DNA from 2 places in the Variovorax sp. W2I14 genome. Region 1 is predicted to be linked to the other one. Evidence: riboswitches for the same ligand, from Rfam matches in the RefSeq annotation. Region 1 holds a riboswitch; the other holds the start of a gene.
The links. Region 1 has a riboswitch for glycine ahead of gcvT (glycine cleavage system aminomethyltransferase GcvT). Riboswitches for the same ligand answer to the same signal wherever they lie in the genome.

Region 1 (15,574 bases):
CAACATCAAGAAGATCACGGACGTCCAGTAAGCCTCGCGCGCCAGACCCCAACCGTTCACGCTGAATCCCCCACCGTTCACGCTGAGCCTGTCGAAGCGCCGCGCAGGGCTTCGACAAGCTCAGCCCGAACGGTTGTTTGTCTTGGCTCGAACGGTTTTTTGCTTTGCTTTCCGCTAGAACCGAGAACAACAACGTGCAAGCCTTCGAGCGCTACTTTCTCGCCGCCAACCGCTGGGCGCTGATCCTTCTGCTGGCCGCCATGTCGGTCATCATCTTCACCAACGTCGTGATGCGCTACACCACCAGCAATTCGCTCGAGTGGGCCGAAGAGGTGTCGCGCCACATGATGATCTGGCTCACATTCCTCGGCGCCGGGCCGGTGCTGCGCTACGGCGGCCACATTGCGGTGGAGAACCTGCAGGATGCGCTGCCGCGCGCGGGCGCCATCGCGGTGCGCGCCTTCGTCGCCGCGCTGCTGTTCGCCTTCTTCGGCTTCATGGTCTGGTACGGGTGGCTCTACATGCAGCGCACGATGTTCCAGCTCACGGCCGTGACGCAGATTCCATTCGCCTACATCTACAGCGCGATGCTGTTCGGCGGCATCCTGCTGATCGTGCACTGGCTGCTGGTGGTGCGGGGCTACGTGATGAATCGTGAGTTCGCGTCCGATGCGCACTTCGATGCCAACGCCTCGGCGTCGCTGTAAGGAGAACGACCATGGATGCCAGCATCGTTCTCATCGTCTCGGCCTGCATTTTCCTGGCCATCGGCGTGCCCGTGGCCTTTGCGCTCGGCCTCTCGACCGTCACCACGCTCATCCTCGCGGAGAACTATCCGCTGATGGTGCTGCTGAAGGAAACCTTCACCGGCATCGACAGCTTTCCGCTGATGGCCGTGCCGTTCTTCATCCTGGCGGCCGAGCTCATGAGCGGCGGCTCGCTCACCGAGGTGCTGCTGCGTTTCGCGGGCCAGTTCGTCGGCCACCGGCGCGGGGGCCTGGGCTACACCAACGTGGTGTCGCTCACCTTCTTCTCGGGCATCTCGGGCTCGGCGCTGGCCGATGCGGCGGGGCCGGGGTCGATGCTCATCAAGATGATGGACAAGGCCGGCTACGACCGCTCGTATGCGGCGGCGCTCACTGCCTCCACGGCCATCGTCGGGCCGATCATTCCGCCCTCGATCATCATGATCATCTACGCGCTGCAGGACGAGACGGTCTCGGTCGGCACGCTGTTCGCGGCCGGCATCCTGCCGGGCATCCTGATCGCGGTGGCGATGTGCATCGTGAACTTCTATGTATCGAAGAAGCGCAACTACAAGGGCGACGGGCAAACGCCGCCGCTGCGCGAAATTCTCATCACGACCTGGAAGGCGATACCCGCGATCCTCTTGCCGGTGGTGATCCTCGGCGGCATGCGCGCGGGCTGGTTCACGCCGACCGAAGCCTCGGTGGTGGCGGTGTTCTATGCGCTGGTGTGCGGCAAGTTCATCTACCGCACGCTCGAGTGGAAGATGCTGCCCGACATCCTTTCGCGCTCCGCCCTGCTGTCGGCCTCGGTGCTGATCATCATCGGCCTGTCGGCCTCGTTCGCATGGGTGCTGACCATCGAGGGCATTCCGCAGCAGATGGCCGAATGGCTCATCAGCATGAACCTCTCGCCGTGGATGTTCCTCATCATCGTCAACGTGTTCCTGCTGCTGTTCGGCATCTTCATCGAACCGCTGCCGGGCGTGATGGTGCTGGCGCCGATCCTCGCGCCCGTGGCGATCAAGCTGGGCGTGGACCCGGTGCATTTCGCGATGATCGTGATCTTCAACCTCACGCTCGGGATGATCACGCCGCCGGTGGGCGGGCTCTTGTTCGTGACCTGCAACGTGTCGAAGGTGCCGATGTCGGCGCTGGTGAAGGAGCTGGTGCCGTTCCTCTGGGCGCATGGCGCGGTGCTGATGATCCTGACCTTCGTGCCGGCGCTCAGCACCTGGCTGCCGCGGGCGCTCGGGTTCAAGTAGCGGCGCCGCTGCCTCTGCAGCGGTTCGCTGCCAGAATCGGCGCCACGCCAACAACCGACAACCGAGGGAACCGCCCATGAACCGACTCGCCACCTGCCTGCTCGCCGCAGGGCTGCTGTCCACGGCCGCACTGGCTGCCACGCCCGCCGCCACCCCGGCGGCAAAACCACCAGCACCTGCCGCATCGGCTACGGCCGCTGCAGCGGCAACCCCGGCGCCGGCTGCGCCAGCGGCCGCTCCCGCGCAAGCGCCCAGCGCGGGCATCGCCGAAATCGAAACCGCCGTGCGCGCCTGGGCCGACGCCTGGTCCGCACGCGACGTGGACCGCTACCTCGCCGCCTACACCCCTGACTTCACACCGGCCAGGAAGCAGGACAAGAAGCAGTGGGAAGCCGAGCGGCGCACCCGCATTTCGAACAAGTCGAAGATCAGCGTGACCGTCGACGACCTCGTCATCAGCGTCAACGGCCAGACCGCCAGCGCGCGCTTCAAGCAGGTCTACAGCGCCGACAAGCTCAAGAGCACCGACCGCAAGACGCTGGAACTGCAGCGCGTGGGCGACAAGTGGCTGATCCGCAAGGAAAGCACCGGCGCCTAAGACTTGAGCGTCCGACGGCGCGGCGGCGGTGATCTCCCTGTAAGCCGAACAGGTTCATGAAGATGTCACCGCTCGCAACGATGCTGCAGCCTTCGATCTTCGAAAGCTGTGGCCGCCATGTTTCCCACCAAGACCGACAAGGCACGCGACGAACTCCAGGGCGGGCAGCGCACGCTCAACCAGCGTGAACGCGCCCTGCTGCTGATGGCCGACGGCCGGCGCTCGCTGACCGACTTCAGCCCGCTGTTCGCGAACCGCACCGAGGCGGAGCAGGCGATCCAGGCGCTGGTGAGCAAGGGCTATCTGCAGGATGCGCAGGCGGTGGCCGCTGCTGCGGCGGCTGCGGCTGTACCAACCCCGATGCCGGTGCCCGCGGCCGACCCGATCCGCATCGCCACCTCGGCCGACACCTTCGACGGCAAGCGCTCACTGGCCACCACGCGGATGTTTTTGTTCGACATCTGCGAGCGCATGTTCGTGCGGCGCGACCCCAAGTTCGCCCTGCAGATGCGCGACGCCCTGCGCGAGGCCCGCGACCGCGAGGCGATGCTGACCATTGCCGCGCTCATGCTCAGTGAAATCGAGAAGACGGCCGGCGCCGAGCGGGCCGAATCGCTGCGGGAGCGCATCGAGCGGCTGCTGCCGCCCGCGGAAGTGGTGCATTGAAGTCCACCGTGACCCATTTCAGGCAGTCGTGAATATCTCGCGGTATCGGTCATTGTTCGAGACATTGGCCTCGCTCATTTGATTCCGCATATCCAAGGCCAGGGCGCCAATTCCAATTCGGTTCGGCGTATTGAATTCGACGCGGCAATGTCCACCGCTTTTGCATTTCCATTCAGATCATTTTTGAAAAATGCTGAACCGCCTCGACGATTCCGGCAATCGCCGGCGTGAGGCTGCAAAACCTGGCCCTGAATCGCATCAACCGTTATTGACCAAGTCGCCGCCTATAGCGAGCTTTTCATAAGCCTTGACCTTGTCCGGCGCGCCTTCGAGCGCGGCAATGAGCCACGGCGGTTGGCGGCCCTTTGTTCCCCCAGTCCAGGTCGCGCTGGAATTGGGATCCTTGTACACGGTGCCCTTCACATAGGCCTTGGCTTCCGATGCCTGGCTGCCATTGGGTGAACGCGTGCGTTTTGCTCCCGATTTGTCGTAAGGGTCCAGCGCGGCCTTGCCCTCCGGGATGCTGAAACCGGCTGCCTCGAGCTTCTTCGCATAGGCATCGGCCAGCACCTTCAATTCTTCTCCACGCTTGGCCTGCAATGCCAGCTCCAGTTGGGCCCGTTCATCGTCCATTTCCTGGATGCGCTTCTGGATATCCGCGAAGCTCATATTCCTGGCATCTGTCATTCTTTGCGTTCCTTTGGGGGTGTGTTGGTGTGCCCAATATGCTAGTGCCAAAAGAAGAGGCCAACCAGACGGATTTATCCAAGCCTTGGTGCGGTTCTGCTGCTCCACGCCGATGCCCAGAATCCCGCGCCGACGCCGTTGAGTTTCGAAGTCGTGCGATTCGTCCACTACACTCGGCGGGGTCAGGAGAGAGCCCCGCACGACGGGGCCGCCGAAGGCGCAGGGGATCCCCGAACGCTCAGGCAAAAGGACTGACAAGGCGCCGGTTCACACCGGCGTTTCCTTGCTGGAGAGAGGCCATCGCACCATGTGCACCGGCCCACCGAAGGAGCAAACCCCGATCGTGGGGCGAATCTCTCAGGTAAAGCGGACAGCAGGGGTGGCCCGTGGCATTGCAGCCATGGATTTCGACTGCCCCTTTGGAGTGCCCCGTGGCTGCTTCTTCCGCTCCCGATACCCAACTTCTCAAGACGCCGCTGTACGACCTGCACGTGGAGCTCGGCGCCCGCATGGTGCCCTTCGCGGGCTATTCGATGCCGGTCCAGTACCCGGCCGGCCTCATGGCCGAGCACAAGCACACGCGCGATGCGGCCGGCCTGTTCGACATTTCCCACATGGGCCAGCTGCGCCTCGTCGGCCCCGACGCAGCGGCCGCCTTCGAAACCCTGATGCCCGTCGACGTGATCGACCTGCCCGCCGGCAAACAGCGCTACGGCCTCTTGCTGAACGACGACGGCGGCATCCTCGACGACCTGATGTTCTTCAACGAAGGCCACGGCTCGATCTTCGTGATCGTGAACGGCGCCTGCAAGGTGGCGGACATCGCGCACATCCAGCAGAAGATCGGCGCGCGCTGCGAGGTGCAGCCCCTGCCCGACCACGCGTTGCTCGCGCTGCAGGGCCCGCAGGCCGCGGCCACGCTGGCGCGCCTGTCACCCGGCATCCAGCGTTTCGTGTTCATGACGGGCGGTGCGGTGCAGATCGGCGGCATCCCCGCCTTCGTCACGCGCAGCGGCTACACGGGCGAAGACGGTTTCGAGATTTCCGTGGCCGGCAAGGACGCCGACGCCCTCGCCCGCCTGCTGCTGGCCCAGCCCGAGGTCAAGCCCATCGGCCTCGGCGCCCGCAACTCGCTGCGGCTCGAAGCGGGCCTTTGCCTCTACGGCAACGACATCGACACCACCACCACGCCCGTCGAGGCGTCGCTCAACTGGGCAATGCAGAAGGTGCGCCGTGCGGGCGGTGCGCGCGAAGGCGGTTTCCCGGGCGCGGCAAAGATCCTCGCCCAACTCGCAGCCGCGACCGTCGGCGCCGCAGGCCACACCGACCACGACACCCTCAAACGCAAGCGCGTCGGCCTCGTCGCGCTGGAGCGCATTCCGGTGCGCGACGGCACGCTGCTGCAATCCTTCGAAGGCCAGGACATCGGCATCGTCACCAGCGGCCTGCTCGGCCCGACGGCCGACCGCTGCATCGCGATGGGCTACGTGGCCACGGCGTTCTCCGAGCCCGGCACGCGCGTGCAGGCCATCGTGCGCGGCAAGCCGGTGCCGATGGAAGTCTCGACCATGCCCTTTGTGCCGACCCGCTACTACCGAGGCTGATCGCGGCTGACCGCGGCTAGGCTCTGCATCCCGATTCAATTTTTTCCACGAGGAGTTTTCCCATGAGCATCAAGTACACCAAGGACCACGAGTGGGTCTCGGCCGAAGGCGGCGCCGTCACCGTCGGCATCACCGTGCATGCGCAGGACGCGCTGGGCGATGTCGTGTTCGTCGACCTGCCCGAAGTCGGCAAGACCTTCGCGCAGGGCGAAGTCGCCGGCGTCGTCGAATCGGTGAAGGCCGCGGCCGATGTGTTCATGCCCGTCTCGGGCGAGATCACCGAAGTGAACGAAGCGCTGCGCGCCGACCCGTCGCTCGCCAACAGCGACCCGCTGGCCAGCGGCTGGTTCTTCAAGGTCAAGCTGAGCGAGCCCGCGCAGCTCGACGCCCTGCTCGACGCCGCCACCTACGACAAGTTCGCCGCCGAATCCTGATCCCCCGCGTTCCCCCGCCTTTTCTTCTTCTCCTCGAGCCTTCACCGCCATGCCGATTCCCGCCCTTCCCTCTTTGCAAGAACTAGAGAACGCCGAAGAATTTCTCGCCCGCCACATCGGCATCGATGCGGCGGACGAGGCGCGCATGCTGCCGGTGATCGGCTCGGAAACGCGGGCGGAGCTCATCGACGGCATCGTGCCCGCGGCCATCCGTCGTGCGAAGCCGATGCGCCTGCCGGCCCCGGTGACCGAGGCCGAGGCGCTGGCCGAGCTGAAGGCGATGGCGTCGAAGAACAAGGTGTTCAAGAGCTTCATCGGCCAGGGCTACTACGGCACGCACACGCCGGGCGTGATCTTGCGCAACGTGCTGGAGAACCCCGCCTGGTACACCGCCTACACGCCCTACCAGGCCGAGATTTCGCAGGGCCGCATGGAAGCCCTGCTCAACTTCCAGACGATGGTGTGCGACCTCACGGGCATTGCCATCGCCAACGCGTCGATGCTCGACGAAGCCACGGCCGCGGCCGAGGCGATGACGCTCGCCAAGCGCAGCGTGAAAAGCAAGAGCAACGTGTTCCTGGTCTCTGGCGACTGCCATCCGCAGACCATCGAAGTCATCAGGACGCGCGCCGCGCCGCTGGGCATCGAGGTCAAGGTCAGCACCGTTTCCGAGACGCTGCCGCACCTGATGGCGAGCTGCGAGTTCTTCGGCGTGCTCGCGCAGTACCCCGCCACCACCGGCCATGTGCACGACCTGCGCCCGCTCGCGGGCCATGCCCACCAATGCGACGCCGCGTTCTGCGTGGCCGCCGACCTGCTGGCGCTCACGCTGCTCGCGCCCCCCGGCGAATGGGATGCCGACATCGTCTGCGGCACCACGCAGCGCTTCGGCATGCCGCTGTGCAACGGCGGTCCGCACGCCGCTTACCTCGCCTGCCGCGATTCGTTCAAGCGCTCGCTGCCGGGCCGCCTGGTCGGCGTGAGCGTCGACACGCACGGCCAGCCCGCGTACCGCCTCGCGCTGCAGACGCGCGAGCAGCACATCCGCCGCGAGAAGGCCACTTCCAACATCTGCACCGCGCAGGTGCTGCCGGCCGTCGTGGCCAGCATGTACGCCGTGTACCACGGACCCGATGGCCTCGTCCGCATCGCGCAGCGCGTGGCGGCGCTCACCGCCATCCTTGCGCAAGGCCTCACGCAGATGGGCCGCGCGCCGGTCAATGAATTCGCCTTCGATTCGCTCACGATCCGCACCGGCGACGACACGCCGAAGATCATCGAGCGCGCCACCGCCGCGGGCGTCAACCTGCGCCAGCGGCTGCAGCAGCACCTGGGCATTTCGCTCGACGAAACCACGACGCGCGCCGACATCGAAACGCTCTGGGCCCTGTTCGTGCCCGCGGGCACCGCGATGCCGCGCTTCGACGACCTCGCCAACACCGCGCCGCGCCTGCCCGAAGACCTGCGCCGCACCAGCGCTTTTCTCACGCACCCGGTGTTCAACACGCACAAGAGCGAGACCGCGATGCTGCGCTACATCCGCAGCCTCTCGGACAAGGACCTCGCGCTCGACCGCAGCATGATCCCGCTCGGGAGCTGCACGATGAAGCTCAACGCAACCAGCGAGATGATCCCGATCACCTGGCCCGAGTTCGCGAACATCCATCCCTTCGCGCCCGCCGAGCAGCAGCTGGGCTATGCGCAGCTCGACGCGCAACTGCGCGCGTGGCTCTGCGAAGCGACCGGCTACGCGGGCATCAGCCTGCAGCCCAATGCGGGATCGCAGGGCGAGTACGCGGGCCTCCTGGCCATCAAGTCCTTCCATGAAGCCAAGGGCCAGGGCCACCGCAACATCTGCCTGATTCCCTCGTCGGCGCACGGCACCAACCCCGCAAGCGCGCAAATGGTGGGCTTGCAGGTGGTGGTGACGGCCTGCGATGCGCAGGGCAACGTCGACATGGACGACTTGAAGCGCGCCTGCGAGAAGCACAGCGATAAGCTGGCCGCCGTGATGATCACCTACCCCAGCACGCACGGCGTGTTCGAGACGCGCGTGAAGGAACTCTGCGAGCTCGTGCATGAACACGGCGGCCGCGTGTACGTCGATGGCGCCAACATGAACGCACTGGTCGGCGTGGCTGCACCCGGAGAATTTGGCGGCGACGTGAGCCACCTGAACCTGCACAAGACCTTCTGCATTCCGCACGGCGGTGGCGGCCCGGGCGTGGGCCCTGTGTGCGTGGTCGAAGACCTCGTGCCGTACCTGCCGGGCCATGCGACGGCCGGCGTCGCATCGAACGGCGTGGGTGCCGTATCGGCCGCGCCTCTGGGCAATGCGGCGGTGCTGCCGATCAGCTGGATGTACTGCCGCATGATGGGCGCCAAGGGCCTGCAGGCCGCGACCGAAACGGCGATCCTGAGCGCCAACTACATCAGCGCGCGCCTGAAGGACCACTACCCCACGCTGTACGCGAGCCCCAACGGCCACGTCGCGCACGAGTGCATCCTCGATCTGCGTCCGCTGAAGGACACCAGCGGCGTCACCGCCGAAGACGTGGCCAAGCGCCTCATCGACTACGGCTTCCACGCCCCCACGCTGAGCTTCCCCGTGCCCGGCACGCTGATGGTGGAGCCCACCGAGAGCGAGCCGCTGGCCGAGCTCGACCGCTTCATCGACGCGATGATCGCGATCCGCGGCGAGATCCGCCGCATCGAAGAAGGCGTGTGGCCCAAGGAAGACAACCCGCTCAAGCACGCACCGCACACCGCGGCCAGCCTGCTGGGCACCGAATGGTCGCACCCGTATTCGCGCGAGCTCGGCGCGTTCCCGCTGGCCGAACTCAAGCTCGCGAAGTACTGGCCGCCGATCGGCCGCGTGGACAACGTGTATGGCGATCGCAACCTGTTCTGCAGTTGCGTGCCGGTGGGCGAGTACGAGGAAACCGAAGCGGCGCGAGGCTGAACGCGCGGGCGCCGCGGCGCCCTGTCCGTCTCAGCGCCTCAGCCTTCGCGGCGGTACATCGCCCACTTCACCGTGAGGATGTCCGCGGCGATCTTGGCGGCGTTGACCCCGGCATAGGTTCCGGAGGGATCGAATTCGAAGGCCTCCTGGTAGCGCTTGACCTGCGCATAGTCGCGGTCGAAGGTCATCGGCCCCATCAGCTCGGCGGGGTTGATGCCCGTGGGCAACGCCAGGAATTTCTCGGGATCGGTGGCACTCTGGTAGAGGTCGACGCTCAGCAGGCTCATACGGTGTCCTCGAAATTTTTGAAGGTCGGGCCATCATCTGCGGCATCCCGGCCGATCGCAATCGGCCTGCGCCTACATGGCGCGCGGCCTCGGTTCGAGCCCTGCCTCAGGGTTGCTTCTTCTTCGCCAGCTCGCCCGTGGCGATCTGCTGGCGGAAGCCGCGCAGGCTGGCCTTCACCTTGCGCTCGTTCTCCGGCCCCATGCGCACCATGATCTTCTGGCCGGAGGACATGGCCTCCAGCTTCGGATCGACGTACTCGTAGCGCACCCACGGGCGCTGCGAGGGCACGTCGCCCTTCACCTCGACCAGCCGCACCTGCACCGGGCCGCTGGGCTCGGGTGCCTGCAAAAGGTGGTCGATCACCGCAATGAGCCGGTCGTTGAAATAGCGCCCTGGAAAACCGAGCTCTTCGTACGCCTTCTGGAACAGCGGATAGAGCTTGGCGTACACCGTCGCCGCCTTGGCCGGATCGACCGTTTCCGCGAGCAGCACGATGCCGTTGTAGCGCGCCGCGTTGTTCGCCGCGATGGTCTGCGTGCCGCCCTGCGGCCCGTCGGTGATGAAGCGCTGCCCCGTAGGCTGCACCGGCCACGCGCTGGCGGGCGCCTGCTCGCGCGCGAGGTTGTCGACCGTGGCGACGAAGCGCCGCACGATGCCGTCGGAGCGCAGGTAGTCGGAAGCGTTCTTGCCCCCGAGGAGTTCGGCCAGCGCCTTCATCACACGCGAATCGGATTCGGCGAGCGCCGGCAAGGCGGCATCGGGCGGTGCGAGCGCTTCGATGGGGTTCTGCGGGCCGGTGGGCTCGGTGGCCGCAGGTGCCGGCGCGGGTCCGTCGTTCGGCGCGGTGGCCACCGGCGTGGGCTCGGGCGGCTTCTGCTGTTGCTGGTACCAGCGCCAGCCGAAGAACGCGGCCACCAGCACCACGAGGCCGATGGCGACGATCATGCCGATCGGCGTTTCGCGGCGGGGCCTGAAGTCGGGGGCGTCGTCCCTGGAGCCTGGGGAGTCGTTGTCGGTCATGGCGGCACTTTCCTTTTGCTGAAGGCTGTGTGATGCAGGAGACCGGTCGATGTTGCATCAATCGGCACCGCATCACGCCACAAGCTCGTAACGCCTTGTGACGCAACCGCCCTCGCGGTGACAACTCGGCTCAGGCTGCGCTGGCCGGCGCGCTCAGCGACTGCAGCCACGCGATCGAGCCCTGCAGCTCGGCCGGCCGGATCTCGTGCGCGCCCGGAAAGTCCGAGCCCGACAACGCCAGCGGCAGCGTGCGCGCCAGCTCGCGCGTGGCCGCCGCGGCGGCCGGCGGAATCACGTTGTCGGCGCTGCCGTGGCTCACCCACAGCGCCTTGCCCTCGAAAGCCTCGGCGGGCGCGATGTGCGGCGCCACCTGCGCGAGCAGCCGGCTGTGCCACACCATCGCGGCGCGCAGCTTCGCGGGTTGCGTGAGCAGCAGCGACAGCGCCATGATCCCGCCCTGGCTGAAGCCGCCCACCACGATGCGCTCGGGCGGCACGCCCAGTTGCTGCGCGGCCGAATCGATCATCTCGCCGACCAGGAAGCGGCTCTCGCGCTCCTGCTCTTCGTCGATGCGGCGCTCGCCGTTCGGCAGCACCTCGAACTCGAACCACGCATAGGCATCGGGCGACAGCACGTACGGCGCGCGCAGGCTCAGCACATGGAACTGCGGCGGCATCAGGCGCGCAAGGCCGAACAGGTCCTGCTCGTTGCTGCCGACGCCGTGCATCAGCACCAGCAGCCAGGGCTCGCGCACGTTGGCCTGTGCGCTGTGTTCGAGAAACTTGAGGGGCAGGTGGAGTTGGGTCATGAATGCAATGGATCAGCGGGATGCTTGAAGAAAACCTTCGGCCAGCGCGCGCGTCACTTCGGCGGCCGGCACCTCGCGGCAGCCGGTGGCGTTCTGCCCCGACCACAGCGGAGAAAAGTCGCCGCTGCCCTTCGCCTCGGCCTTGGCGCGCAGCGGCGCGATGCCCGAGGTGGCGAGCGGAAATTCGGGTGCGGCCGCGCCGATGGGCCCCAGCTCGCGCATCACGCGATTGACGATGCCGCGCGCCGGCCGGCCGGTGAAGAGATTGGTGAGCGCGGTGTGGCGCGCCGCTTCGCTCTTGAGCGCCGCGCGATGGATCGCGCTCGTCGTGGCTTCGGGCGTCAGCATGTAGGCGGTGCCGACCTGCACGCCCGCCGCGCCCAGCGCCATCGCCGCGGCCACCCCATTCGCATCGGCGATGCCGCCGGCCGCGATCACCGGCACCTTCAGCGCGCGCACCAGCTGCGGCAGCAGCGCGAAGGTGCCCAGCTGCTTCGTGAGGTCATGCGAGAGAAAGTGCCCGCGGTGCCCGCCCGCCTCGAGCCCCTGCGCGATGACCGCATCGGCGCCATGCGCTTCGAGCCACAGTGCCTCTTCGACCGTCGTGGCAGAGGCCAGCACCTTCGCGCCCCAGCCATGCACCCGCGCGAGCAGTTCGGCGGGCGGCAGCCCGAAATGAAAGCTCACCACCGGCGGCTTGAACTCGGCCAGCAGATCGGCCACGTCGGCGCTGAAGGGATTGCGCCCCGGGCCGGTCGGGATGCTCGCCGCATCGATGCCGTGCTCCGCGTAGTACGGCGCCAGCGCGGCGCGCCAGGTGGCCTCGCGCTCGGTGCTCGGCACAGGCGGCGTGTGGCAGAAGAAGTTGACGTTGCAGGGCTTGTCGGTGCCGGCACGGATCGCCGCGAGTTCGCTGCGCATCACCTCGGGGCTCAGCATGGCGCAGGGCAGGGAGCCGAGCCCACCCGCGTTGCTCACCGCAATGGCCATCGCGCTGACCTGGATGCCGGCCATCGGCGCCTGGATGAGGGGGAGTTCGGTGCCCAGGATCTTCTGCAGCGTCGTCATTCGAATGCTCCTTCTGTGTCGAATGCCGGCGATTGTCTCGCCAAGCCGCAGGGCGCTCTGGCCGCGGGGTCATCGCGGCATGGCTTGGCACAATCGCGCGCATGCCCAGCCCGAGCCTCCCCCTGCCCCGCCCGTCGAAGCCGCTGCAGCGCGCCGTCGTTGTCGCGCTCGCCACTGCCGGGCTCTTCGTGCTCGGCGGCTGTCCGCAGAAAGAAGCCCCCGTTGTCACCGCCGACGCGCAGGCGGACGAAGCCGCAGTGGCCGTGGCAACCGCCGAGGCCGTTGCCCCCGCAGCACCACCAGTGCCTCGCCCCACCGCATCGGCCACGCTCAAGCGAGCCGAACTCATGGCGCTGGTATTTCCCGACTCCCAAGGCCCCGGCGCCGCGCCCAGACAGCCCGACACCGTCTCGCTGCCCGAGAGAGCCAACCAGGGCAATACAGTGCCCGGCAGCGAGGCCGAGCAACAGGCGCATGTGTCGCCGCGCGAAGTGGTGCGGCTCGACGATACGCACGCCGTCATGCTGACCGAGACCGTGCCGCTCGACGACCGAGGCCAGCCGATGAACGGCCACGTGAACGGCGCATGGCTCGTCGCCTACTTCTTCGAGCAGGGCGCGGACGGCTGGAAACTCGCGAGCCGCAACGACGCCGTCGACTACCTCGGCTTCATGGGCAACCTGGGCACCACCAAGGTCGAGCGCATCGCGCCCCAGCGCTTTGCACTGACCATCGCCCACGGCAGTTGCTGGCAGGGCTACTGCGGGCAATGGCTGTCGGTGTATGGGCTCGAAGCAGGCCAGGTGCGCGTGCTCGCATCGGGCATTCCGCTGTCGGCAACGAACGCAGGCGTTCACGAGTCCTGCGAGAAAGTGCGCGACGCCGGGAAGCCGGATGAACTGCCGCCAAGCGGCGGGTGCTTCGACATCGGCGGCACGCCAACCTTCGCGCTCGGCACCGACGACGCGCCGGGCGAGATGCGCATCGCCTTCAAGGGCGAGCGCATGGCCGGCGGCAAGAGCCGCCGCGTGGCCACCATCGACAGCACGCTGGTCTATGCCTGGCGCAAGGGCGCCTACGTGCTCACCGAAGGACGCAACCCGGTGCCGTCGTTCTGACGGACGGGATCGGCATCCGGAGGCCCCGACCGCCTACGGGCGTGCCGCTGCCCTCGACCGGTCGCGTGCCCAGGCACGCAACGCCAGCCACGCCATGCCGCCGAACAGCACGGCAAAAACGGCCAGCGGCATCACGCCGTTCCATGCGGCGCCCACCACCAGCAAGTCCTTGAGCGCGAGCAGCGGAAGCAGCGGAAAAACAAGCAGCACCGCGACCGCGGGCACATGCGCATGCGACGGAAAAAAGACGGCCAACACCACCGCCATCGCGAAGCTCGCCACCAGGTAGGCCAGCAGCAGCCTGAGCGCGAGCTTCACTCCTCGCTCGTCCACTCCACCTGCACGCCCAGGCTGCGCAGGTTCTCCACGAAGCGCGGATGCGCGCGGCGGATCGGCGTCGCGTTGCGGATCTCCGAGCGCCCTTCGATGCTCGCCGCCACCATGAAAAGCGCGATTGCCACGCGGATGATGTACGGGCTTTCGACCACCGCCGGCGTCAGCGGATTGCCGCCGAAGGTGATGAGCCGGTGAGGGTCCGACGAGAACACGTGCGCGCCGAATTTCGAGAGCTCGCCGGTCCAGCCCAGCGCGCCGTCGTACACCTTGTTCCAGAACATCGCATTGCCCTGCGCGCGCACGCCCAGTGCAATGAAAATCGGCAGCAGGTCCACGGGAAAGTAAGGCCACGGCGCCGCCTCCACCTTGGTGAGCACGTTGCTCGTGAACGGCGTCTGCACCTTCAGCGGCCCGGTGCGGATGGCGCGCGACCAGCCGTCCGCATGCTCGATGCGCACGCCGAACTTCGCGAAGGTGCGGTCCAGCAGCGGAAAGTTGGCGGGCGCGCTGTTGCGCACGATCACGTCGCCGTCGGTGATGGCGCCGAGCGCGAGAAAGGTGGTGATCTCGTGGAAATCTTCGTCGAAGCGGAACTCGCCGCCGGTGAGCGCGCCGCCGCCGTGCACCGTCACGCGCGAGGTGCCGATGCCCTCGATGCGCACGCCGATCATCGCCATGAAGCGGCAGAACTCCTGCACATGCGGTTCCGACGCGGCATTGGTGAGCGTCGAGGTGCCATCGGCCGCGGCCGCGCAGAGCACGAAGTTCTCGGTGGTGGTGACCGAGGCGTAGTCGAGCCAATGGTCGGTCGGCGTCAGGCGCCCGTCGCTGTGCACGAGCAGCGAGCCCTCGGTGCGCTCCACCTGGCCGCCGAAGCGCTGAAACACCTCCACGTGCGGATCGATCTCGCGCACGCCCAGCGTGCAGCCCTTGACGTTGTCTTCGAGCCGCGCCACGCCGAAGCGCGCGAGCAGCGGCGGCACCAGCATGATCGACGAGCGCATCTCTTCGGGGAGGCGATGCAGCGCCGCGTCGAACGCGGTTTCGCGGTGGTGCAGTTCGAGCGTGCCGCTCGCGTGGTCCATCTGCACGTCGCTGCCGAGGGTGCGGAAGATGTCCAGGATCTTGCGCACGTCGGTGATGTCGGGCACGCCGAGCAGCCGCAGCGGCTCGTTGGTGAGCAAGGTGGCGCAGAGCACCGGCAGCACGGCGTTCTTGTTGGCGGAGGGGGTGATGCGGCCGCGAAGCGGCGTGCCGCCGTGCACGATGAGGTTGGACATGGAGGTGCGGGGGAACGGAAAGCGGGAGGGAATCGAGGGAAAGGTCGCGGAACGTCCGCAACCGGGTGCCGGGACTTTACCGTCGGCGGATGGCGCTCACGGACGGGGAAGTTGTAAGAACTTGCCGGGGCTGACAGCGCCGGGCGAGCAATTGTCCATGTGTGTGAACAGTCATGCCATGAATAGCGGCTGTCGGTTTAGCTCGCAAATCCATACCATTCAGGTCATTGGACAACCGAAAGGATTGAAATGAGCAAACCCGAATTTTTCATCACCCCCGGATATGGAAAGCAATTTCTCGACAGATTGCATTACTCGCAAGCCGTCAAGATCGGCAATCGCGTGGAAACCTCAGGCCAAGGCGGTTGGAGCGACGATCTTCAATTCCCCAAATCGCTTGAAGACGAAATTGTGCAGGCATTCAAGAATGTCGAGCGGACGTTGGCAACTGCCGGTGCGGGCTGGGAGCACGTCGTTCATGTCAATTCATACCATGTCGGCGGATTTCCGCCGGAGGTCAATGAAACGATGGCCAAGCTTTATCGCCAATACATGCCGGACCACGCGCCCATCTGGACGGAATTGGATGTCGCGTCCCTAGCGCATCCCGACATGCATATCGAAATTCGCGTGACCGCGATTATTCCGTGATGGGCAGATCAACTCCGAATTTCTGAACCACCCAATCGGCGAA
Region 2 (15,574 bases), 5.7 Mb from region 1:
GTCACTGGCGAACTGGACGAACGCGCCACGCACACGGTAGCTGCCCACCGACGGCGAGAGTTCGAAAAGCACGTCCGCGGTCGAACTCACCATCCAGGCTGCCGAGCGCTGCACCAGGCCGTTCACCGTCCACTCCACCTCGCGCCAGCCGGAACCGCGCGTCGGCAGATCCAGATTCCACCAATCTCCAAAACTCCACCGGTAGCTGGCGCCGACGGTCTCATCGCGGAACATCGGGCCGAACCGCTCGGACGAGCGGGGCGCCAGCACGCCCCGGTAGCGCCGCGCCACAACATCGTCGCCTGTTTGAAGCGCCCGCCGGCGCTCCGCCTGTGCCCCTGGCAAGGCCGTGGATGTGCCGTCCGCACGAACGCCGACGACGGTGACGTTGCCGCCGCTTGCGAAATGCCGCGAAGGTTCCACCACCGAGGTGGGCGATCCCGGCCCGCTGACGGCATGGGGGAAGTCAAAGCTCCAGCCGGTTTCGCTCTCGGCGCATCGGCCCTTTCTGCCGAACTGATCAGGCCGCACCCACTCCATGCCGGGCGCATGGCATACCTCCACGGGCCCTACCGCACGACCGTAGAGATAGCTGAGCGCATTGCGCACCATGTCGCCATTCACAAAGAACCAGGAGTGGCCGATCTGGCTGGAGCCATCCAGCACCACGACCGGTTTGCCGGGCTGCAGGTCGGAGGATTCGACAATGCCGCGCAGCACCGCGCGCTGTCGCTGCGTCAACTCGACATAGTGGTGAAACTGGAAAAGCTGCGCACCGAATCCGAGAGCGAGCAGCAGGCATGCGCCAGCAATCGCGGGCGCACGTGCAAGTCGCCAAATCATCAAGAGCACGCCCACCCAGGCCATGGCAGCCCCGGGAGTTGCCCATAGAAATGTGCGTTGGCTGACAACCACGTGATAGGGCGATGTCAGAAATGGCGCATAACCAGCCAGCATCAGCACGAGTCCAGCCAGCAACAAGCGCGCAGGCATCCGCCAAGAAGGCAGAGCGCTCGGCTCGTCTGACACACGACTGCGGCCCAGCGCAATGGCGAACAACGCGACCGCTGCAATCCCCAGGACTGCGCATCCGAAATACACATAGCTCGTGTACTCGACGGCAAGCATGCGCCATGCATCCATCCAGCCTCCGATGAGCGCCCGTGCCGCCCCCGTGGTGAACAGCTTCGGGAACGCGGCAATTGCCGTTGCGATCGGTCCTTGCCCGCCGCCGGTCACCTGTGACTGATAGCTGGCTACCTTGTGCGAAGCCCAAGCCGCGTATCCCAGATACAGGCAAACACCACCTGCCCAGATAGCCGCAAGCTCGAGTTCGCGTCGGCGGAAATGCACGATGCGGCTCAAGCCCGAACGCGCAAAAGGTACGGCCAGCGGCAACAGGATGAGCACGAGCCCGGCTTCATAGATGCCAAGGCTTACGACGTAGAAAGTCGTGGCGACAACGGCGCCCGCCACTGCCCGTGCGGGACTGCGCGCCCCGAAAGCGGAAACGAGCAGCGCGCTACCCGTCAGCAGCAGCGCAATAGCAACGTTGATGTGAATGCTGCGCAGCGACAACTGCATCGTGTCGGCGGGATAGAGAAGCAAGAGAGCAGCGGCCACGATGCCCCATCCGCGCGAACCGGTTGCGCGACTCACGAGGTAGGTTGTCGCACCGCCCTTGGCCAGAAGCGACGCAATGGTGAGCAGATGCCACGCATCGAACGAATCGCGATCGGCAAGATAGGAGAGCGCGAAACTCAGAGGCATGAACGGCCTGATGGCGTGGGCAGGCAGCGGCCCGTCCAGATGCACCATCAGGAAAGGCCCGTGTTCCGTGAAGAGACCCAGCAAGTCCCATTCCTCCACCAGCCCGCCCATTGAAAAACCGAAAGGCAGCCACAGCGCCGCCACGATGGCCAGCGAAGGCAACAACACGATGGCCGCCTGTCTGAGGAGTGAGTGCCCGTTTTTTTCTACCGTCATCCTGTCGGATCCCTGATTTCGTGGCCGGCCGTGCCGACTTGGTCCGTCTTCAACGGCTGGTGGCTTCCGAATGCGCTTCGACGAAGACGTAGTACTTGCTCAACACATAGAAAAGGCTGGTATAGACCGCCCCGGCTGCGAGCTGCGCCCACCCCTTGTGCATACCCAGATGGTCGATAAGCAGCATCAACACACCGATGTTGGCCAGATAGGCCACCATGAAGATTGACAGAAAGCGAACGATTTCACGTTTTTTTCCCGCTGCACTGCGAAATGTGAAAGTACGGTTCAGGGTGTACGAGACAACCAGTCCCACCGCATAGCCTGCGATGTTGCTGACAACCGCTCCCCAGCCCACCAAGTACATGCAAGCGAAGATCACCGCATAGCCGACGGCGGTGTTCAGTACACCCACCACCGCAAAACGGAGGAGTTGCCTCACTCCCAGGTGCGCCAGGGCGCCTTGCCGCTGTTCCAGAGCGCCTCGAGTTCGCGCTTGTCGCGCAACGTGTCGCAAGGTTGCCAGAACCCGTGATGCTGAAAACCCGCGAGCTGGCCGTCCTTTGCGATATTCATGAGCGGCGCACGTTCCCAGGACGTGGTGTCGTCCGCAACGTAGTCGATCACCTTCGGCTCCAGGACGAAGAAGCCACCGTTGATCCAGCCGATTTCGTCGCTCGGCTTCTCTTCGAAGCTCGAGACCTTCTGATCGGCATCGATATTCAGCACACCGAAGCGGCCCGGAGGCTGCACCGCAAGCACCGTGGCGAGCTTGCCGTGCCGTTTGTGGAATTCCACTTCAGCGCCGATGTTCACGTCCGACAGGCCGTCGCCATAAGTCAGGCAGAAGGTCTCGTCGTCGAGGTATCTTGCAACCCGCTTGAGACGTCCGCCCGTCATGGTGTCGGCCCCGGTATCGACCAGCGTGATGCGCCAGTCTTCGGCTTGGCTGTCCAGGATCTGGTGATCGCCGTTGCGCAGGTCGATGCGCATGTCCGACATGTGCCGGTAATAGTTGAAGAAGAATTCCTTGATCACGTAGCCCTTGTAGCCCAGGCAGACCACGAAGTCCTTGATTCCATGGTTGGCATACATCTTCATGATGTGCCACAGCAGCGGCCGGCCGCCGACTTCGACCATCGGCTTCGGCTTGGTGTCGGATTCTTCGGCGATGCGCGTGCCGAGACCGCCGGCGAGGATGACTGCTTTCATATGAATGTGTGTTCCCTAGAGCTTGAGATCGTTCGGTTGCATGTTAAGCGTGCGCTCAACGATGGCGATCGGATCCGCGCGCAGCACGCGATAGATCCGCAGGATGTATTCGCCGATGATTCCCAGCAGGAACGCATTGAGCCCGATGCCGAAAAGAATCAGCAGCTGGATGCTGACGAATCCGCGCGGCAGGTCAGGCTGCAGCAGGCGGAGGATGACGTAGTAGACCGATGCCGCCAGGCAACCCAAGAGGATAACCACTCCCAGGAATGAAGCCATGCGCAGCGGGCACGGTCGAATGGTTGAACACGGCCGTCAGTCCGAGACGCATCAGGCGCATCACGTTGAACTTGCTTTCGCCCACCGTGCGCGCATCGCGGTCGTAGGCGATGCCAGTCTGGTTGAATCCCATCCCGGCGATCATTCCGCGCAGGTAGGGGTTGCTCGTGCGCGACTTGGCAATGGCCTCGATCACCGCACGATCGACCAATCGGAAGTCGCCTGCATCGCGTGGAATCGGGTGTTCGCTGACCCGGTCGATGACCCAGTAGCCGCATTTGCGGATCAGGTTCATCAGCATGCCTTCGCGCCGTTTACGGCGGATACCGTAGACCACGTGATAACCCTGCTGCCAGAGCGCGAAGAACTCCTCCAGCATCTCGGGCGGGTCTTGCAGGTCGGCGTCGATTTGCAGGACGGCATCTCCCCGCGCATGCAGATAGTTGGCAAGAATCGAACTCTGGAATCCGAAATTACGCGAAAACCTCAGCGCCCGAATGCGAGGATCTCGCTCGGCGAGCCGGGTCAGCATCGACCAGGTCTGGTCGTCCGAATGGTTGTCTGTGAAAACAAATTCGAGATCGCACCGATCCGCCATGCGCTCTCCCAGGGCCACCAAGCGTGCATAGAGCGCATCGAGGTTGCCGGCTTCGTTGAGCACGGGAATGGCAATGGACACCAGCGGTCGCTTTGCAGACAAATGAATATCTCCGTTCATGCTTGCTGCAATCCGGGCAGTTGAGCCTGCACATAAGCGGCCACGCCCGGCAAGGTGGCCCTGAAATCGATCTGTTCGATCTGCGGGGTTCTTGCCAGCACCGTTGCGTAGTTGTCGTCCGGCGGTTCAGGACGTGCGCCGATGCGCAGCAACTCCGGCCGCCCTACGGCATCGAACACACCGCGAGCCAGGTCGGCCAACGTGACTGGCGCACCGTGGCTCAACGGCAGAACGCCCGTGACGCCAGTCTCCAACAGTGCGCGCAGCGCGGTCGCTTCATCATCGACGTGATGGTACTCGCGCAGTTGCCTGCCCGGCGACATCTCGAACGGAAGGCCATCGCGCAACGCCTGGCAGAGTTGCCCGAGGAACATGAAAGGCGCGGGTGCGCCGCCGCCATACAAGGTGTGCACTTGGAGGTGCAGCACCGCATCGCCCGCGGCGGCGCGATCCGTGACGAAAACACCGAGCTCCGCCTTGCTGGCCACGTACGGATTGGGATGCCGGGTCAGCCGCTCCATCACCGTGCCGAAGGTCACCACGCGCAATCCGGCTCTGCATGCGCCGTCGATCACACGCATCGGAAGCTCGACGTTGACGCGGCGGTGTTCTGCGGCGGAAAGCGTCGGATCCAGCAACCCGGCAGTGACAAGCACGACCGAACCGACTGGCGCGGCTTCGAAGAAGCGTTCGATCGCCCCTGCGGCCGCGGGCTGCCACCAGTCCTCGTAGACCGCGCGGTCCAGGCAAATGGTTTCCAGCGAACCGCGCGAAGAAAGGATCGCCTGCCCTAACCGGCCTCGTCCACCGATCATGTAGATCATGCGCGGATGTCTCCGCGCCAGGCCTCGATCTGCGCCAACGTGATGTCCTTGGCCAAGTGCGGCGCTTCGTAGTATTTGCGATACCAGGCCGCCGTTTCGCGCGCCACGCGGTGCGTGTCCCAGGCCGGCGCCCAGCCGAGCAGGTTGCGGGCAATCGAACTATCGAGCGCGAGAGCCCCCGCCTCGGGCAGCGGGTTGTCCATGAACTCCAGCGGCGGACGCTGCCACTCGTCGCTCATGAGTTCCAGCACCTCACGCACTGAGTACTGCCTCGGATCCTGCGGCCCCAGGTTCCACGCGCGTGCGGCGTCTTGCGGCTTCGACCCGACCAGTTTCGACATCAACAGCAGATATCCGTGCACCAGCGCAAGCACGTGTTGCCAGGGACGAGTGGCCTGCGGATAGCGCAGCGTCAGCGGCGTAGCGTTGACCACGCTGCGCACAAAGTCGGGGATGAGTCGGTCTTCGGACCAGTCGCCGCCGCCGACAATATTGCCGCCACGTGCCGTCGCGATCGCCGGCCCCTTGCCCTCCGTAAACGGGTAGGACGCGGCATAGCTCTGAATCACCATCTCGGCTGAAGCCTTAGATGCGCTGTAAGGATCCTTGCCGCCGAGCGGATCGTTTTCCCGATAAGGCCAAGGCCACTCGTTGTTGCGGTACACCTTGTCGGTGGTCACGCAGACCACGCCGCGCACGCCGGTAACGCGGGCTGCCTCGAGCACATGGGCCGTGCCCTGAGCGTTGACCTGAAAAGTCCGAAGCGGCTCCCGGTATGAACGCCGAACGAGCGGCTGCGCCGCCAAGTGCAGTACCAGTTCGGGATCGAAGGCCTTCATTGCAGCCAGCAGCCGGTCGTAGTCGCAAATGTCCCCGAGCGTGCCCTGCACGTCCTTTTCGAGGCCTGCGGCCGCGAAGAGTGACGGGGTAGTTTCCGCGGGCAGCGAATAGCCTTCGACGACAGCGCCGATGGATTGCAGCCAAAGGCACGCCCATCCGCCAGTGAAGCCCGTGTGCCCGGTGACGAAGACCTTCCGCCCCCGCAGTTCCTGCTCGAAACCTGCCAAATCGATCATCTTTGCTTCGCTTCCATCAACAAGCTCATTCATTTTTTTCCGAAAGGTGGGGCCGGTCACCGTTCGAACAGTTCCGCAAGGTCCATTGGCAAACCTGCAAGATCCTTGGCGGAGAGCGTTGGTGCCCCCCCCACATCCGGCCATTGGATGCCGAGGCGCTCGTCGTCCCAACGGATCGCACGCTCGTGCGCCGGTGCGTAGTAGTCGGTGGTCTTGTATAGAAAATCCGCCGATTCGCTCAGCACCAGAAAGCCATGGGCGAAGCCTTCGGGCACCCACAACTGCTTGTGATTGTCCTCGCTGAGTTCAACACCCACCCATTTACCGAACGTGGACGACGCGCGCCGGATGTCCACCGCCACATCGAACACCGCGCCGCGCGTGACGCGCACCAGCTTGCCTTGGGTTTGTTCCAGCTGATAGTGGAGACCACGCAAGACGCCCTTGGCCGATCGCGAGTGGTTGTCCTGCACGAATTCCACATGCCTGCCCACCGCCTCGTCAAAGGCCTTGCCATTGAAGCTTTCGAAGAAGAACCCCCGCGCATCGCCGAACACCTTGGGCTCGATCACGAGCACGTCAGGAATCGAGGTAGGCGTGGCCTTCACGAGCGCACCTCATCGCTCAGCAGGTGCTTGAGGTATTTGCCGTAGCCGCTCTTTTCCAGCGGCGCCGCAAGCTTTTCGAGTTGCTCGGTCGAGATGAAGCCATTGCGCCACGCAATCTCTTCAGGACACGCGATCTTCAGCCCCTGCCGATGCTCCAGCGTGGCGATGAACTGCCCCGCTTCGAGCAGGCTGTCGTGCGTGCCTGTATCGAGCCACGCATAGCCGCGCTGCATGATCTGCACGTTCAGCCGATCGAGGTCGAGGTACGCCTGGTTGACCGCGGTGATTTCAAGTTCGCCGCGCGCGCTTGGCTTCACCGCCTTGGCGATGTCGACGACTTGGTTGTCGTAGAAATACAGCCCCGTCACCGCATAGCTGCTCTTGGGCTTCAGCGGCTTTTCCTCGATGCTGCTGGCCTTACCATTCGCATCGAACGCCACCACACCATAGCGTTCAGGATCCTGCACGTGATACGCGAACACGGTTGCGCCGGATGGCTTCGCATCGGCGTCGGCAAGCAAGTGCACGAGGTCATGGCCATAGAAGATGTTGTCCCCCAGCACCAGCGCACTCGGCGAATTACCCACGAACTCTTCACCGATCAGGAACGCCTGCGCCAACCCATCCGGGCTCGGCTGCACCGCGTACTCCAGGTTCATGCCCCACTGGCTGCCATCGCCCAGCAACTGCTGAAAACGCGGCGTGTCCTGCGGCGTGCTGATGATCAAGATGTCGCGCATGCCGCCCAGCATCAGCGTGCTGAGCGGGTAATAGATCATCGGCTTGTCGTACACCGGCAGCAGTTGCTTGCTCATGGCGAGCGTCGCGGGATGCAGGCGGGTGCCCGAGCCACCGGCGAGGATGATGCCTTTGCGTTGCGTCGTTTGGGTCATGGGATGTTCGTTCGTGTCTCTTGTCTTGCTCGACGGATGTCAGAAGGTTTCGCGCAACATGCGGGCGACGCCGGACTGCCACTCGGGCAGAACGAGGCCGAAGGTCGATTGCAGCTTGGTGGTGTCCAGGCGCGAGTTGTGCGGCCGCCTGGCCGGCGTCGGGAATGCGGTGGTGGGCACGGGCTCGACCGCCTCGGGGCCGGCCTTGAGTTCGACACCCGCCGCCTTTGCCTGCTCGATCACGAAGCGCGCATAGCCATGCCACGTGGTCACGCCACCGGCCACCGCGTGATAGAGCCCGGCCTTGGACGGGTCCTGCAGCGTCGCGCGAATGGCGTGCGCGGTGATGTCGGCCAGCAGCTCGGCGCCGGTGGGCGCGCCGAACTGGTCGTCGATGACCGTGAGCTTGTCGCGCTCCTTGGCGATGCGCAGCATGGTCTTGGCAAAGTTGCCGCCGCGTGCCGCATACACCCAGCTCGTGCGAAAGATCAGGTGCTTCGCGCAGTGCTTTGCCACCAGTTGCTCGCCTTCGAGCTTGGTGCTGCCGTAGATGCTGAGCGGACCGGTCGCATCGTCTTCCTTCCAGGGCTTGCTGCCGCTGCCGTCGAAGACGTAATCGGTCGAGTAGTGAACCATCAGCGCGCCGATCTGCTGCGCGGCTTCGGCCACGACACCGGGCGAGGTGGCGTTGAGCTTGCGCGCGAACTCGGGTTCGCTCTCGGCCTTGTCGACCGCGGTGTGCGCTGCGGCGTTGACGATGACGTCGGGCCGCACCTTCAGCACCGTCTCGGCCAGTTGCTCGGGACGGCCGAAGTCGGCGTTGAAATCGGTGCTGTCGAAGTCGAGTGCCACCAGTTCGCCCAGGGGCGCGAGGCTGCGCTGCAGCTCCCAGCCGACCTGTCCGCCCTTGCCCAGCAGCAGCAGCTTCATGCCGCCGCCTTCGCGTCGTATTGCTTCTCGACCCATTCGCGGTAGGCGCCGCTTTGCACGTTGCGCACCCACTCGCCGTTCGCGAGGTACCACTCGACCGTCTTGCGGATGCCGCTGTCGAAGGTTTCGGCGGGCTTCCAGCCGAGCTCGCGCTCGAGCTTGCGCGCGTCGATGGCGTAGCGGCGGTCGTGGCCCGGGCGGTCGGTCACGTAGGTGATCTGTTCCTTGTACGGCTTGCCGTCGGCCTTGGGGCTCAGTTCGTCGAGCAGCGCACAGACGGTGTTGACGATCTCGATGTTGGGCTTCTCGTTCCAGCCGCCCACGTTGTAAGTCTCGCCGAGCTTGCCGGCTTCGAGCACGCGGCGGATGGCGCTGCAGTGGTCCTTCACGTAGAGCCAGTCGCGCACCTGCATGCCGTCGCCGTACACGGGCAGCGGCTTGCCGGCCAGTGCGTTGACGATCATGAGAGGGATGAGCTTCTCGGGGAAATGGAACGGCCCGTAGTTGTTCGAGCAGTTGGTCGTGACCACCGGCAGGCCGTAGGTGTGATGCCAGGCGCGCACGAGGTGGTCGCTGGCGGCCTTGCTGGCCGAGTAGGGGCTGTTGGGCTCGTACTTGTTTTCTTCGGTGAAGGCCGGGTCGGTCTTGGAGAGCGAGCCGTAGACCTCGTCGGTCGACACATGCAGGAAGCGGAAGGCAGCCTTCTGGTCGGCCGGCAGCGCATTCCAGAAACCGCGCACGGATTCGAGCAGGCGGAAGGTGCCGAGCACGTTGGTCTGCACGAAGTCTTCGGGGCCGTGGATCGAGCGGTCGACGTGCGATTCGGCGGCGAAGTTCACGACGGCGCGGGGCTTGTGCTCGGCCAGGAGGCGGTCGAGCAGCGCGCTGTCGCCGATGTCGCCCTGGACGAAGATGTGCTTCGGGTTGTCCTTGAGGGACGCGAGTGTCTCGAGGTTGCCCGCGTAGGTCAGTTTGTCGAGGTTCACGACCGGCTCATCGCTCTGCGCGATCCAGTCGAGTACGAAATTGGCGCCAATGAAGCCTGCGCCGCCGGTTACCAGGATCATGGGGTCCCCTGTTGTTGTCGAACGATCGCCCTCTGGCGAATGAACGGGCGATTATCCCACCGGCCCACAGGGCCGAAATCCAGGGTTGGCGCATCCGCGGGGCCCACCTACAATCGCCCCCACTGCAGGAGAGCGGGCCACCCCGGTGGCCCTACCGAAGGCGCAAACTCCCATAAACGCTCAGGTCGGCCCAACGAAGTTCTTTGTAATTTCGGCAAGGGGTCAGTACTGCATCAAATCAAACGCCGTCTGGAGAGCCATCGCACCCCGCAAAGGTGTCGCGATGCACCGAAGGAGCAAACCTGCTGCAAGGCGCAACAGGTGAATCTCTCAGGTATCGAGGACAGGGGGAGCGGCAACTTGGACGGCGGACGTCCGGTTGCTTGCTATTGATTGAATAGCACACCACGCCCGCCATTCAAGCGCTGCACCTCAAAGGTACTTGCAATGCGCGTGATCGTTCTTGGCGCCGGCCTGCTCGGCGTGACTTCGGCTTATTACCTCCAGCAACTCGGCCACGAAGTGACCGTCATCGACCGGCAGGCCACCCCGGCCGCCGAAACCAGCTTCGCCAACGGCGGGCAAATATCCGTCAGCCACGCCGAACCCTGGGCCAACCCCAGCGCACCGCTCAAGGTGCTGCAGTGGCTCGGCAAGGAAGACGCCCCGCTGCTCTTTCGCATCCGAGCCGACATGCGCCAGTGGCTCTGGGGCCTGCAGTTCCTGCGCGAATGCACGCCGGCGCGCACGAAGCACAACATCGAGCAGATCGTGCGCCTGGGCACCTACAGCCGCGACACGCTGCAGCAACTGCGCCGAGACACGGGCCTGAGCTACGACCAGCGCACCCAGGGCATCCTGCATTTCTATACGACACAGAAGGAGTTCGACGGCGCACTCAAGCCCGCCGAGCAGATGCGTGCCCTAGGCTGCGAACGGCTGGTGATCTCGGCCGACGAGGCCGTGAAGATCGAGCCCGCCCTCGCCCACATCCGACCCCAACTGGCCGGCGCCACCTACACGGCCGAGGATGAATCCGGCGACGCCAACCGCTTCGCGCGCGAGCTGGTCGGCCTCGCGGCCGCGGCCGGCGTGAAGTTCCTCATGAGCCACACGGTGACCGCGCTGCGCGAAGCCGGCGGCAGCATCGACCACGTCGAGGCGACCGACAGCGAAGGCCGCTTCCAGCGCATCCGCGGCGATGCCTTCGTGCTGGCGATGGGTTCATTGAGCCCGTTGTATGCGGCGCCGCTGGGCATCCGCCTGCCGATCTACCCGGCCAAGGGCTATTCGGTGACGCTGCCCGTCAAGGACGCATCGAAGGCGCACCAGGTCTCGCTGACCGACGACGAATTCAAGCTCGTGTTCTCGCGCTACACGTCTGAATCGGGCGACCGCTTGCGCATCGCCGGCACGGCCGAGCTCAACGGCTACGACCGCGACCTGAATCGCGTGCGCTGCGAAGCCATCGTGCGGCGCGTCGAAGAGCTGTTCCCCGGTGCCGGCGACACCACGGAGGCCCAGTTCTGGACAGGCCTGCGCCCCGCGACGCCGAGCAACGTGCCGATGATCGGCAAGACGAAGCTGCCGAACCTGTACCTGAACACGGGCCACGGCACGCTCGGCTGGACGCATGCGTGCGGATCGGGCAAGTCGATCGCGCGGATCGTGAGCGGGCTTGCGCCCGAGGTGGACTTTGCGTTCACCGGCATGCCGGCACCGGCGCCGCGCGTGCTGCAGCCGGCCTGACCGCGCGCCGTCAATCCTTGCTGGTGAACACCGTCAACACGCCGGTGTAGCCATACAGGTGATGCCGGGCGATCTCGCCCGCGGCGAAGAAGCCGACCAGCGGCACGTCGCCCAGCGCGTGGCGCACGATCTGCAGCTCGGCACCGGGCGCGCCGAAGTGCGGCCCGCCGCGCCCGGAGCAACTCACGTACACCGCGCCTGCGATGCGGCGCGCGGGGTGCGGCGCCGCTTCGGCTTCGCCGGCAGCAACGGCGCGGGCGGTGGCCAGCGTCTGTTCTTCCGGCTCCAGCTCTTCGCGGATCTCCGCGCAGATGCGCATCAGGTCGGCCCGCGCAGCCTGCGCATTGCGGCGGCAGAAGGTCAGCCGCATGCCGGCCTCGGCCGTGTCGGCGATCGCGATGCCGCGGCGCGTCGGGTCCAGGCCGATGATGTGGCGCACCAGCACGTCGGCGCCCAGGTCGCCGGTGCGGCGCACGCCGTCGCTGCCCGCGTCGGCCAGGCCGACCAGCGTGTTGCGCACCGCATCGATGGCCTCCTGCGGCCGCTCGAGCGAGACCTGCAGGTCGGCCAGCAGCACGTCGAGCGCGGGCTCGCCGTCGAGCTTCAGCAGGAGGTTGCCGTCGGCCTCGGTGATCTCGCGCTCGCGCACGCCCGATCGCAGCGGCTGGCAGCCTTGGGTAACGCGCGACACCACCCGTACGCCTTCGCCGAACACCACGCCCGACAGGCCGCCCGAGAACACGCCGCCGGCCGCGCCATGCCCGCGGATGTTGCCGTTGCCGCCCACCGCGAACTGCAGCGCGCCGCCACGGCCTGACGAGAGTCCGCCGAAGAGGTAGCCGGTGTCGACGCGGCCGGCCATTTCGCCGATCAGCTCGGTGAGGTCCGGCGTCGCGGGGTCGGCGTGGACGAGCGCGGTGTGCGCCTCGAACCCGCTCATTTCCGAATTGCTCAGCGGCGCCACGCCCGAGAACACGCGGTACTGGTCGCTCGGCAGCGCGCAGAGCATGAGGCTCATGCCAGGCTCGTCGAAGTATTCGGCGTTGTTGGCCGAGACGCCGATGCCGACGGTGCCCGACCAGTCGGTCACCTCGGGCAACTCGGCGCTCAGGTGATCGAGGATGTCCTGCGCCTCGGACGCGTAGTGGTCGGTGATGTAGAGCAGCCCGAGCGTCGGGGACGACGCGTATTCGGGCAGAGCCATCTGCGCGCGCAACTGGGCCAGCACGAGGCCGGCGGCCATGCGCCATTGCGGATGGGTGGCATGACCCGTAGAAAACAACTTCATGATGCGTGCCAACCCGTTCTCTTCAAAAGTGGAATGTGCGGGACGTCAGCGGCGGCCGGTGGTTCGCTTGCGCGCGGCGGCCGACGTCTTTTTCTTCGCGGCGGGCGTTGCCGCCTTCTTGGCCGCGGTTCTCGTCGCGGTCTTGGCCGCGGGCTTCTTTGCGGCGGCTGTTGTCTTGCCCATCACCTTGCCGACCGCATCGGCCAGCGGCTGGGCCATGGCGGGGACCTTGAGCTGGGCCGCGTCCTGCAGCGCCGTGCTGGCGATCTGCTGGAACTGCTCGGTCAGCGAGCCCCACCATTGCATCGGATCGACCACACCGGCGCCGTCGGCCGCAGCCTTGCCGGAGGCAGCCTTGCTGCGCGGCTTTTTCTTCGGTGCGGGTGCTTCTTCTGCTTCTTCCTCGATCTCGGTTTCGTCTTCTTCCTCGACCGGCTCGGGTTCGGGCGCAGCCGCTGCAAAGGACGCCGGCGCCGGAGCAGCAGCGGCGGCCGCCTGCTTGGTGAACACACTCGCCAGGTCTTCCATCCGCACGTTCATGCCACGTAGGGTGGAGAGCGTCATCTTCTGCACCTCGAGCGCCTGGATCGTCGCCTTGAGCGCATGGCCGTTCTGCTCGAGCCAGTACTGCACGGTCTTGAGTTCCTGGATGCGCTTGTCGACCTCTTCCACGCTCAGCGTTGGCGCCACCCAGCTCGCCAGGCTGGGGATGCCCGGCACCGACGATGCGGCGCCGGTGCCTGCCGCGGCGCCCCCGGCCAGGTTCTTCAGGAAGTCGAATCCGGGGACGAACTGGCTGAAGTTGAAGGGTTGGCTGGCGTTGGTCATGCGGGAGGTCTCCTGGCTGGGTTTTCTTGTGCTGCCAGCTTACTCCAAGGCCTTGGCCTTTGGCCCGCCGGGCGCGGGCTTTTACCTGTGTCAGAGCTCGCCCCGCACCTTGCTGAAAACTTTCCAGAAAGTCGCGTCCTGCGAGGTCGCGAAATTGATCCGCATCATCGTGCTCGGTGGCCGGCGCGCATGGAAGAGCGAGCCCGGCGCGAGCAGGTAGCCCTGGTCGAGCATGCGCTGGGTGAGTGCGTCGGTGTCGACGCCCGTGTCGACCCAGCCGAACAGCCCCGCCGGCTCCGAGGCGAAGGTGCAGCCGTGCGACATGGCGAGCTTGACCGCCCGCCCGCGCGCGCCGTCGAGCCGGATGCGTATGCGCTCCGAATGCCTGCGTAGCTGACCCTGGTCGATGCACCACGACAACGCCCGCTCGAACAGCGTGGGCGAAGTGAGCGTGGCCAGGAGCTTGGTCTCCAGCAGCCGCTCCTTCAGCGCGGGGGACGCGGCCAGGAAACCGATGCGCCAGTTGGGCGCGATGATCTTGGCGAAGCCGCTCACGTAGACAGTGCGCTGCAGCCCGTCGAGCGCGCTCAGCCGCGTGGCGTGCTCGGGCGCGAGGTGGCTGTAGGTGTCGTCCTCGACGATGTGGAAGTCGTGCTCGTTCGCCAGCTTGAGCACCCGGTGCGCGCTCCCGGGCGTGAGGCTGTAGCCCGTCGGGTTGTGCAGCACGCTCACGCTCACGAAGAGCTTGGGCTTGTGCAGCACGCAGTATTGCGCCATCACCTCCAGGTCGGGCCCGTCGGCGCGGCGCGGCACCGGCAGGATGCGCATGCCCAGCGCCTCGAGCCGCGCGAACTCCAGCGCCCAGCCGGGCTCCTCGACCATCACCGGATCGCCCGGTCGCAGCAGCGTGCGGCTCACGATGTCCAGCGCATGGGTCGCACCGATGGTGGTGATGATCTGGTCGGGCGCGGCCGGCACGTTGATGCCCACCAGCTTCTGCGAGAGGCTGCGGCGCAGGCTCATGTCGCCGGAGGGCTCGCCGTACTGGAGCGACAGCTCCTGCAGCACGGCTGTACTGGTCATGCGCCGCACGGCCGTGGGGACGAAGGTGGACGTCATCCAGTCCGGCGGGAACACGCCCATGCCGGGCTGCGGCTTGTCGCTCGGGCGGTGGAACATGCTGCGGATCAGCGAGCTCGCGTCGGCCGGCACGCGCGAGGCCATCATCTGCACGGCCATGGCCGCGGGCATGCCGCTCAGGCCTGGCGCGGCCGCGCCGTTGGCCGGGCGGCCGTCCTGTACCGGGGCTGAATCGCGCACGTAGAAGCCGCGTTGCCGGCGGGCTTCGACAAGTCCCTGCGCGAGCAGTTGGTCGTAGGCGGCGACCACCGTGTATGGGCTCACACCCTGCTGCCGCGCGCACTCGCGCACCGAGGGCAATCGGGCGCCGGGCGGCAGCAGCCGGGTGCGGATGCGCTCGGCCAGGCGGTCCGCGAGCTGGCTGGTCAACGACTGGGTGGAGGTTCGTGTCAGCATGCTGTGTCGAAAGATTGACCAATACAGATTCCAGATTTGTCTGACCATCTGTACTGGCACTGTAATGGTCTCAAGTTTAGAGTGTGTGTCATGAACTGGCAAGAATTCACCGCGCTGCTGGTGCTGGCCACGGCGATGAGTTTTTCGCCCGGTCCCAACACCACGCTTTCCACCGCCCTGGCGGCCAACGGCGGCTTGCCGCGCGCGATGCGCTTCGTGGTCGCGGTGCCGATCGGCTGGACGCTGCTGCTGGCGATCTGCGCCGCCGGCCTCGGCGCGCTGGTGGTGGCGGTGCCGCCGCTGCGCCTGGCGATCAAGGGCCTGGGCATCGCCTACCTGCTGTGGCTGGCCTGGAAGCTCAGCGGCAGCGCCAAGCTCGGCAAGGCCGACGGCGCCAGCCTCTCGGTCGGTTTCGGCCAGGGCGTGATGCTGCAGTTCGTCAACATCAAGGCGTGGCTCCTCGCGCTCACGCTGGTGGCCGGATGGATCGCCGGCCAGCCCGATGCGCTCTCGCGCTTCGCCATCGTCGCGCCGGTGATGCTGTTCTATGCCTTCGTCAGCAACTTCGCCTATGCGCTGG

Region 2: it holds a riboswitch for glycine, as region 1 does, so the genes downstream of both, QF040_RS29040 (D-amino acid dehydrogenase) here and gcvT (glycine cleavage system aminomethyltransferase GcvT) in region 1, are expected to answer to the same signal.

What each region holds. Positions count from the first base shown of each region.
Region 1 covers NZ_JBNDJX010000001.1:518,277-533,850, reverse strand. The annotation lists gene QF040_RS02555 (TRAP transporter substrate-binding protein) at 1-31, shown strand, start outside; gene QF040_RS02550 (TRAP transporter small permease) at 195-707, shown strand; gene QF040_RS02545 (TRAP transporter large permease) at 719-2,011, shown strand; gene QF040_RS02540 (YybH family protein) at 2,088-2,609, shown strand; gene QF040_RS02535 (hypothetical protein) at 2,727-3,275, shown strand; gene QF040_RS02530 (hypothetical protein) at 3,534-3,962, opposite strand; glycine riboswitch at 4,144-4,218, shown strand; glycine riboswitch at 4,239-4,346, shown strand; gene gcvT (glycine cleavage system aminomethyltransferase GcvT) at 4,394-5,566, shown strand; gene gcvH (glycine cleavage system protein GcvH) at 5,629-6,000, shown strand; gene gcvP (aminomethyl-transferring glycine dehydrogenase) at 6,050-8,962, shown strand; gene QF040_RS02510 (hypothetical protein) at 9,001-9,249, opposite strand; gene QF040_RS02505 (DUF3014 domain-containing protein) at 9,356-10,270, opposite strand; gene QF040_RS02500 (alpha/beta hydrolase) at 10,401-11,078, opposite strand; gene QF040_RS02495 (NAD(P)H-dependent flavin oxidoreductase) at 11,091-12,146, opposite strand; gene QF040_RS02490 (hypothetical protein) at 12,248-13,264, shown strand; gene QF040_RS02485 (hypothetical protein) at 13,298-13,582, opposite strand; gene QF040_RS02480 (UDP-N-acetylglucosamine 1-carboxyvinyltransferase) at 13,579-14,880, opposite strand; gene QF040_RS02475 (RidA family protein) at 15,130-15,531, shown strand; gene QF040_RS02470 (LysR substrate-binding domain-containing protein) at 15,521-15,574, opposite strand, start outside.
Region 2 covers NZ_JBNDJX010000001.1:6,215,925-6,231,498, reverse strand. The annotation lists gene QF040_RS29095 (hypothetical protein) at 1-1,986, opposite strand, end outside; gene QF040_RS29090 (GtrA family protein) at 2,036-2,428, opposite strand; gene rfbF (glucose-1-phosphate cytidylyltransferase) at 2,425-3,198, opposite strand; gene QF040_RS29080 (hypothetical protein) at 3,214-3,447, opposite strand; gene QF040_RS29075 (glycosyltransferase family 2 protein) at 3,392-4,195, opposite strand; gene QF040_RS29070 (NAD-dependent epimerase/dehydratase family protein) at 4,192-5,019, opposite strand; gene rfbG (CDP-glucose 4,6-dehydratase) at 5,016-6,155, opposite strand; gene rfbC (dTDP-4-dehydrorhamnose 3,5-epimerase) at 6,152-6,703, opposite strand; gene rfbA (glucose-1-phosphate thymidylyltransferase RfbA) at 6,700-7,596, opposite strand; gene rfbD (dTDP-4-dehydrorhamnose reductase) at 7,636-8,526, opposite strand; gene rfbB (dTDP-glucose 4,6-dehydratase) at 8,523-9,593, opposite strand; glycine riboswitch at 9,709-9,799, shown strand; glycine riboswitch at 9,833-9,950, shown strand; gene QF040_RS29040 (D-amino acid dehydrogenase) at 10,041-11,342, shown strand; gene QF040_RS29035 (FIST signal transduction protein) at 11,353-12,630, opposite strand; gene QF040_RS29030 (PhaM family polyhydroxyalkanoate granule multifunctional regulatory protein) at 12,676-13,458, opposite strand; gene QF040_RS29025 (PLP-dependent aminotransferase family protein) at 13,549-14,994, opposite strand; gene QF040_RS29020 (LysE family translocator) at 15,085-15,574, shown strand, end outside.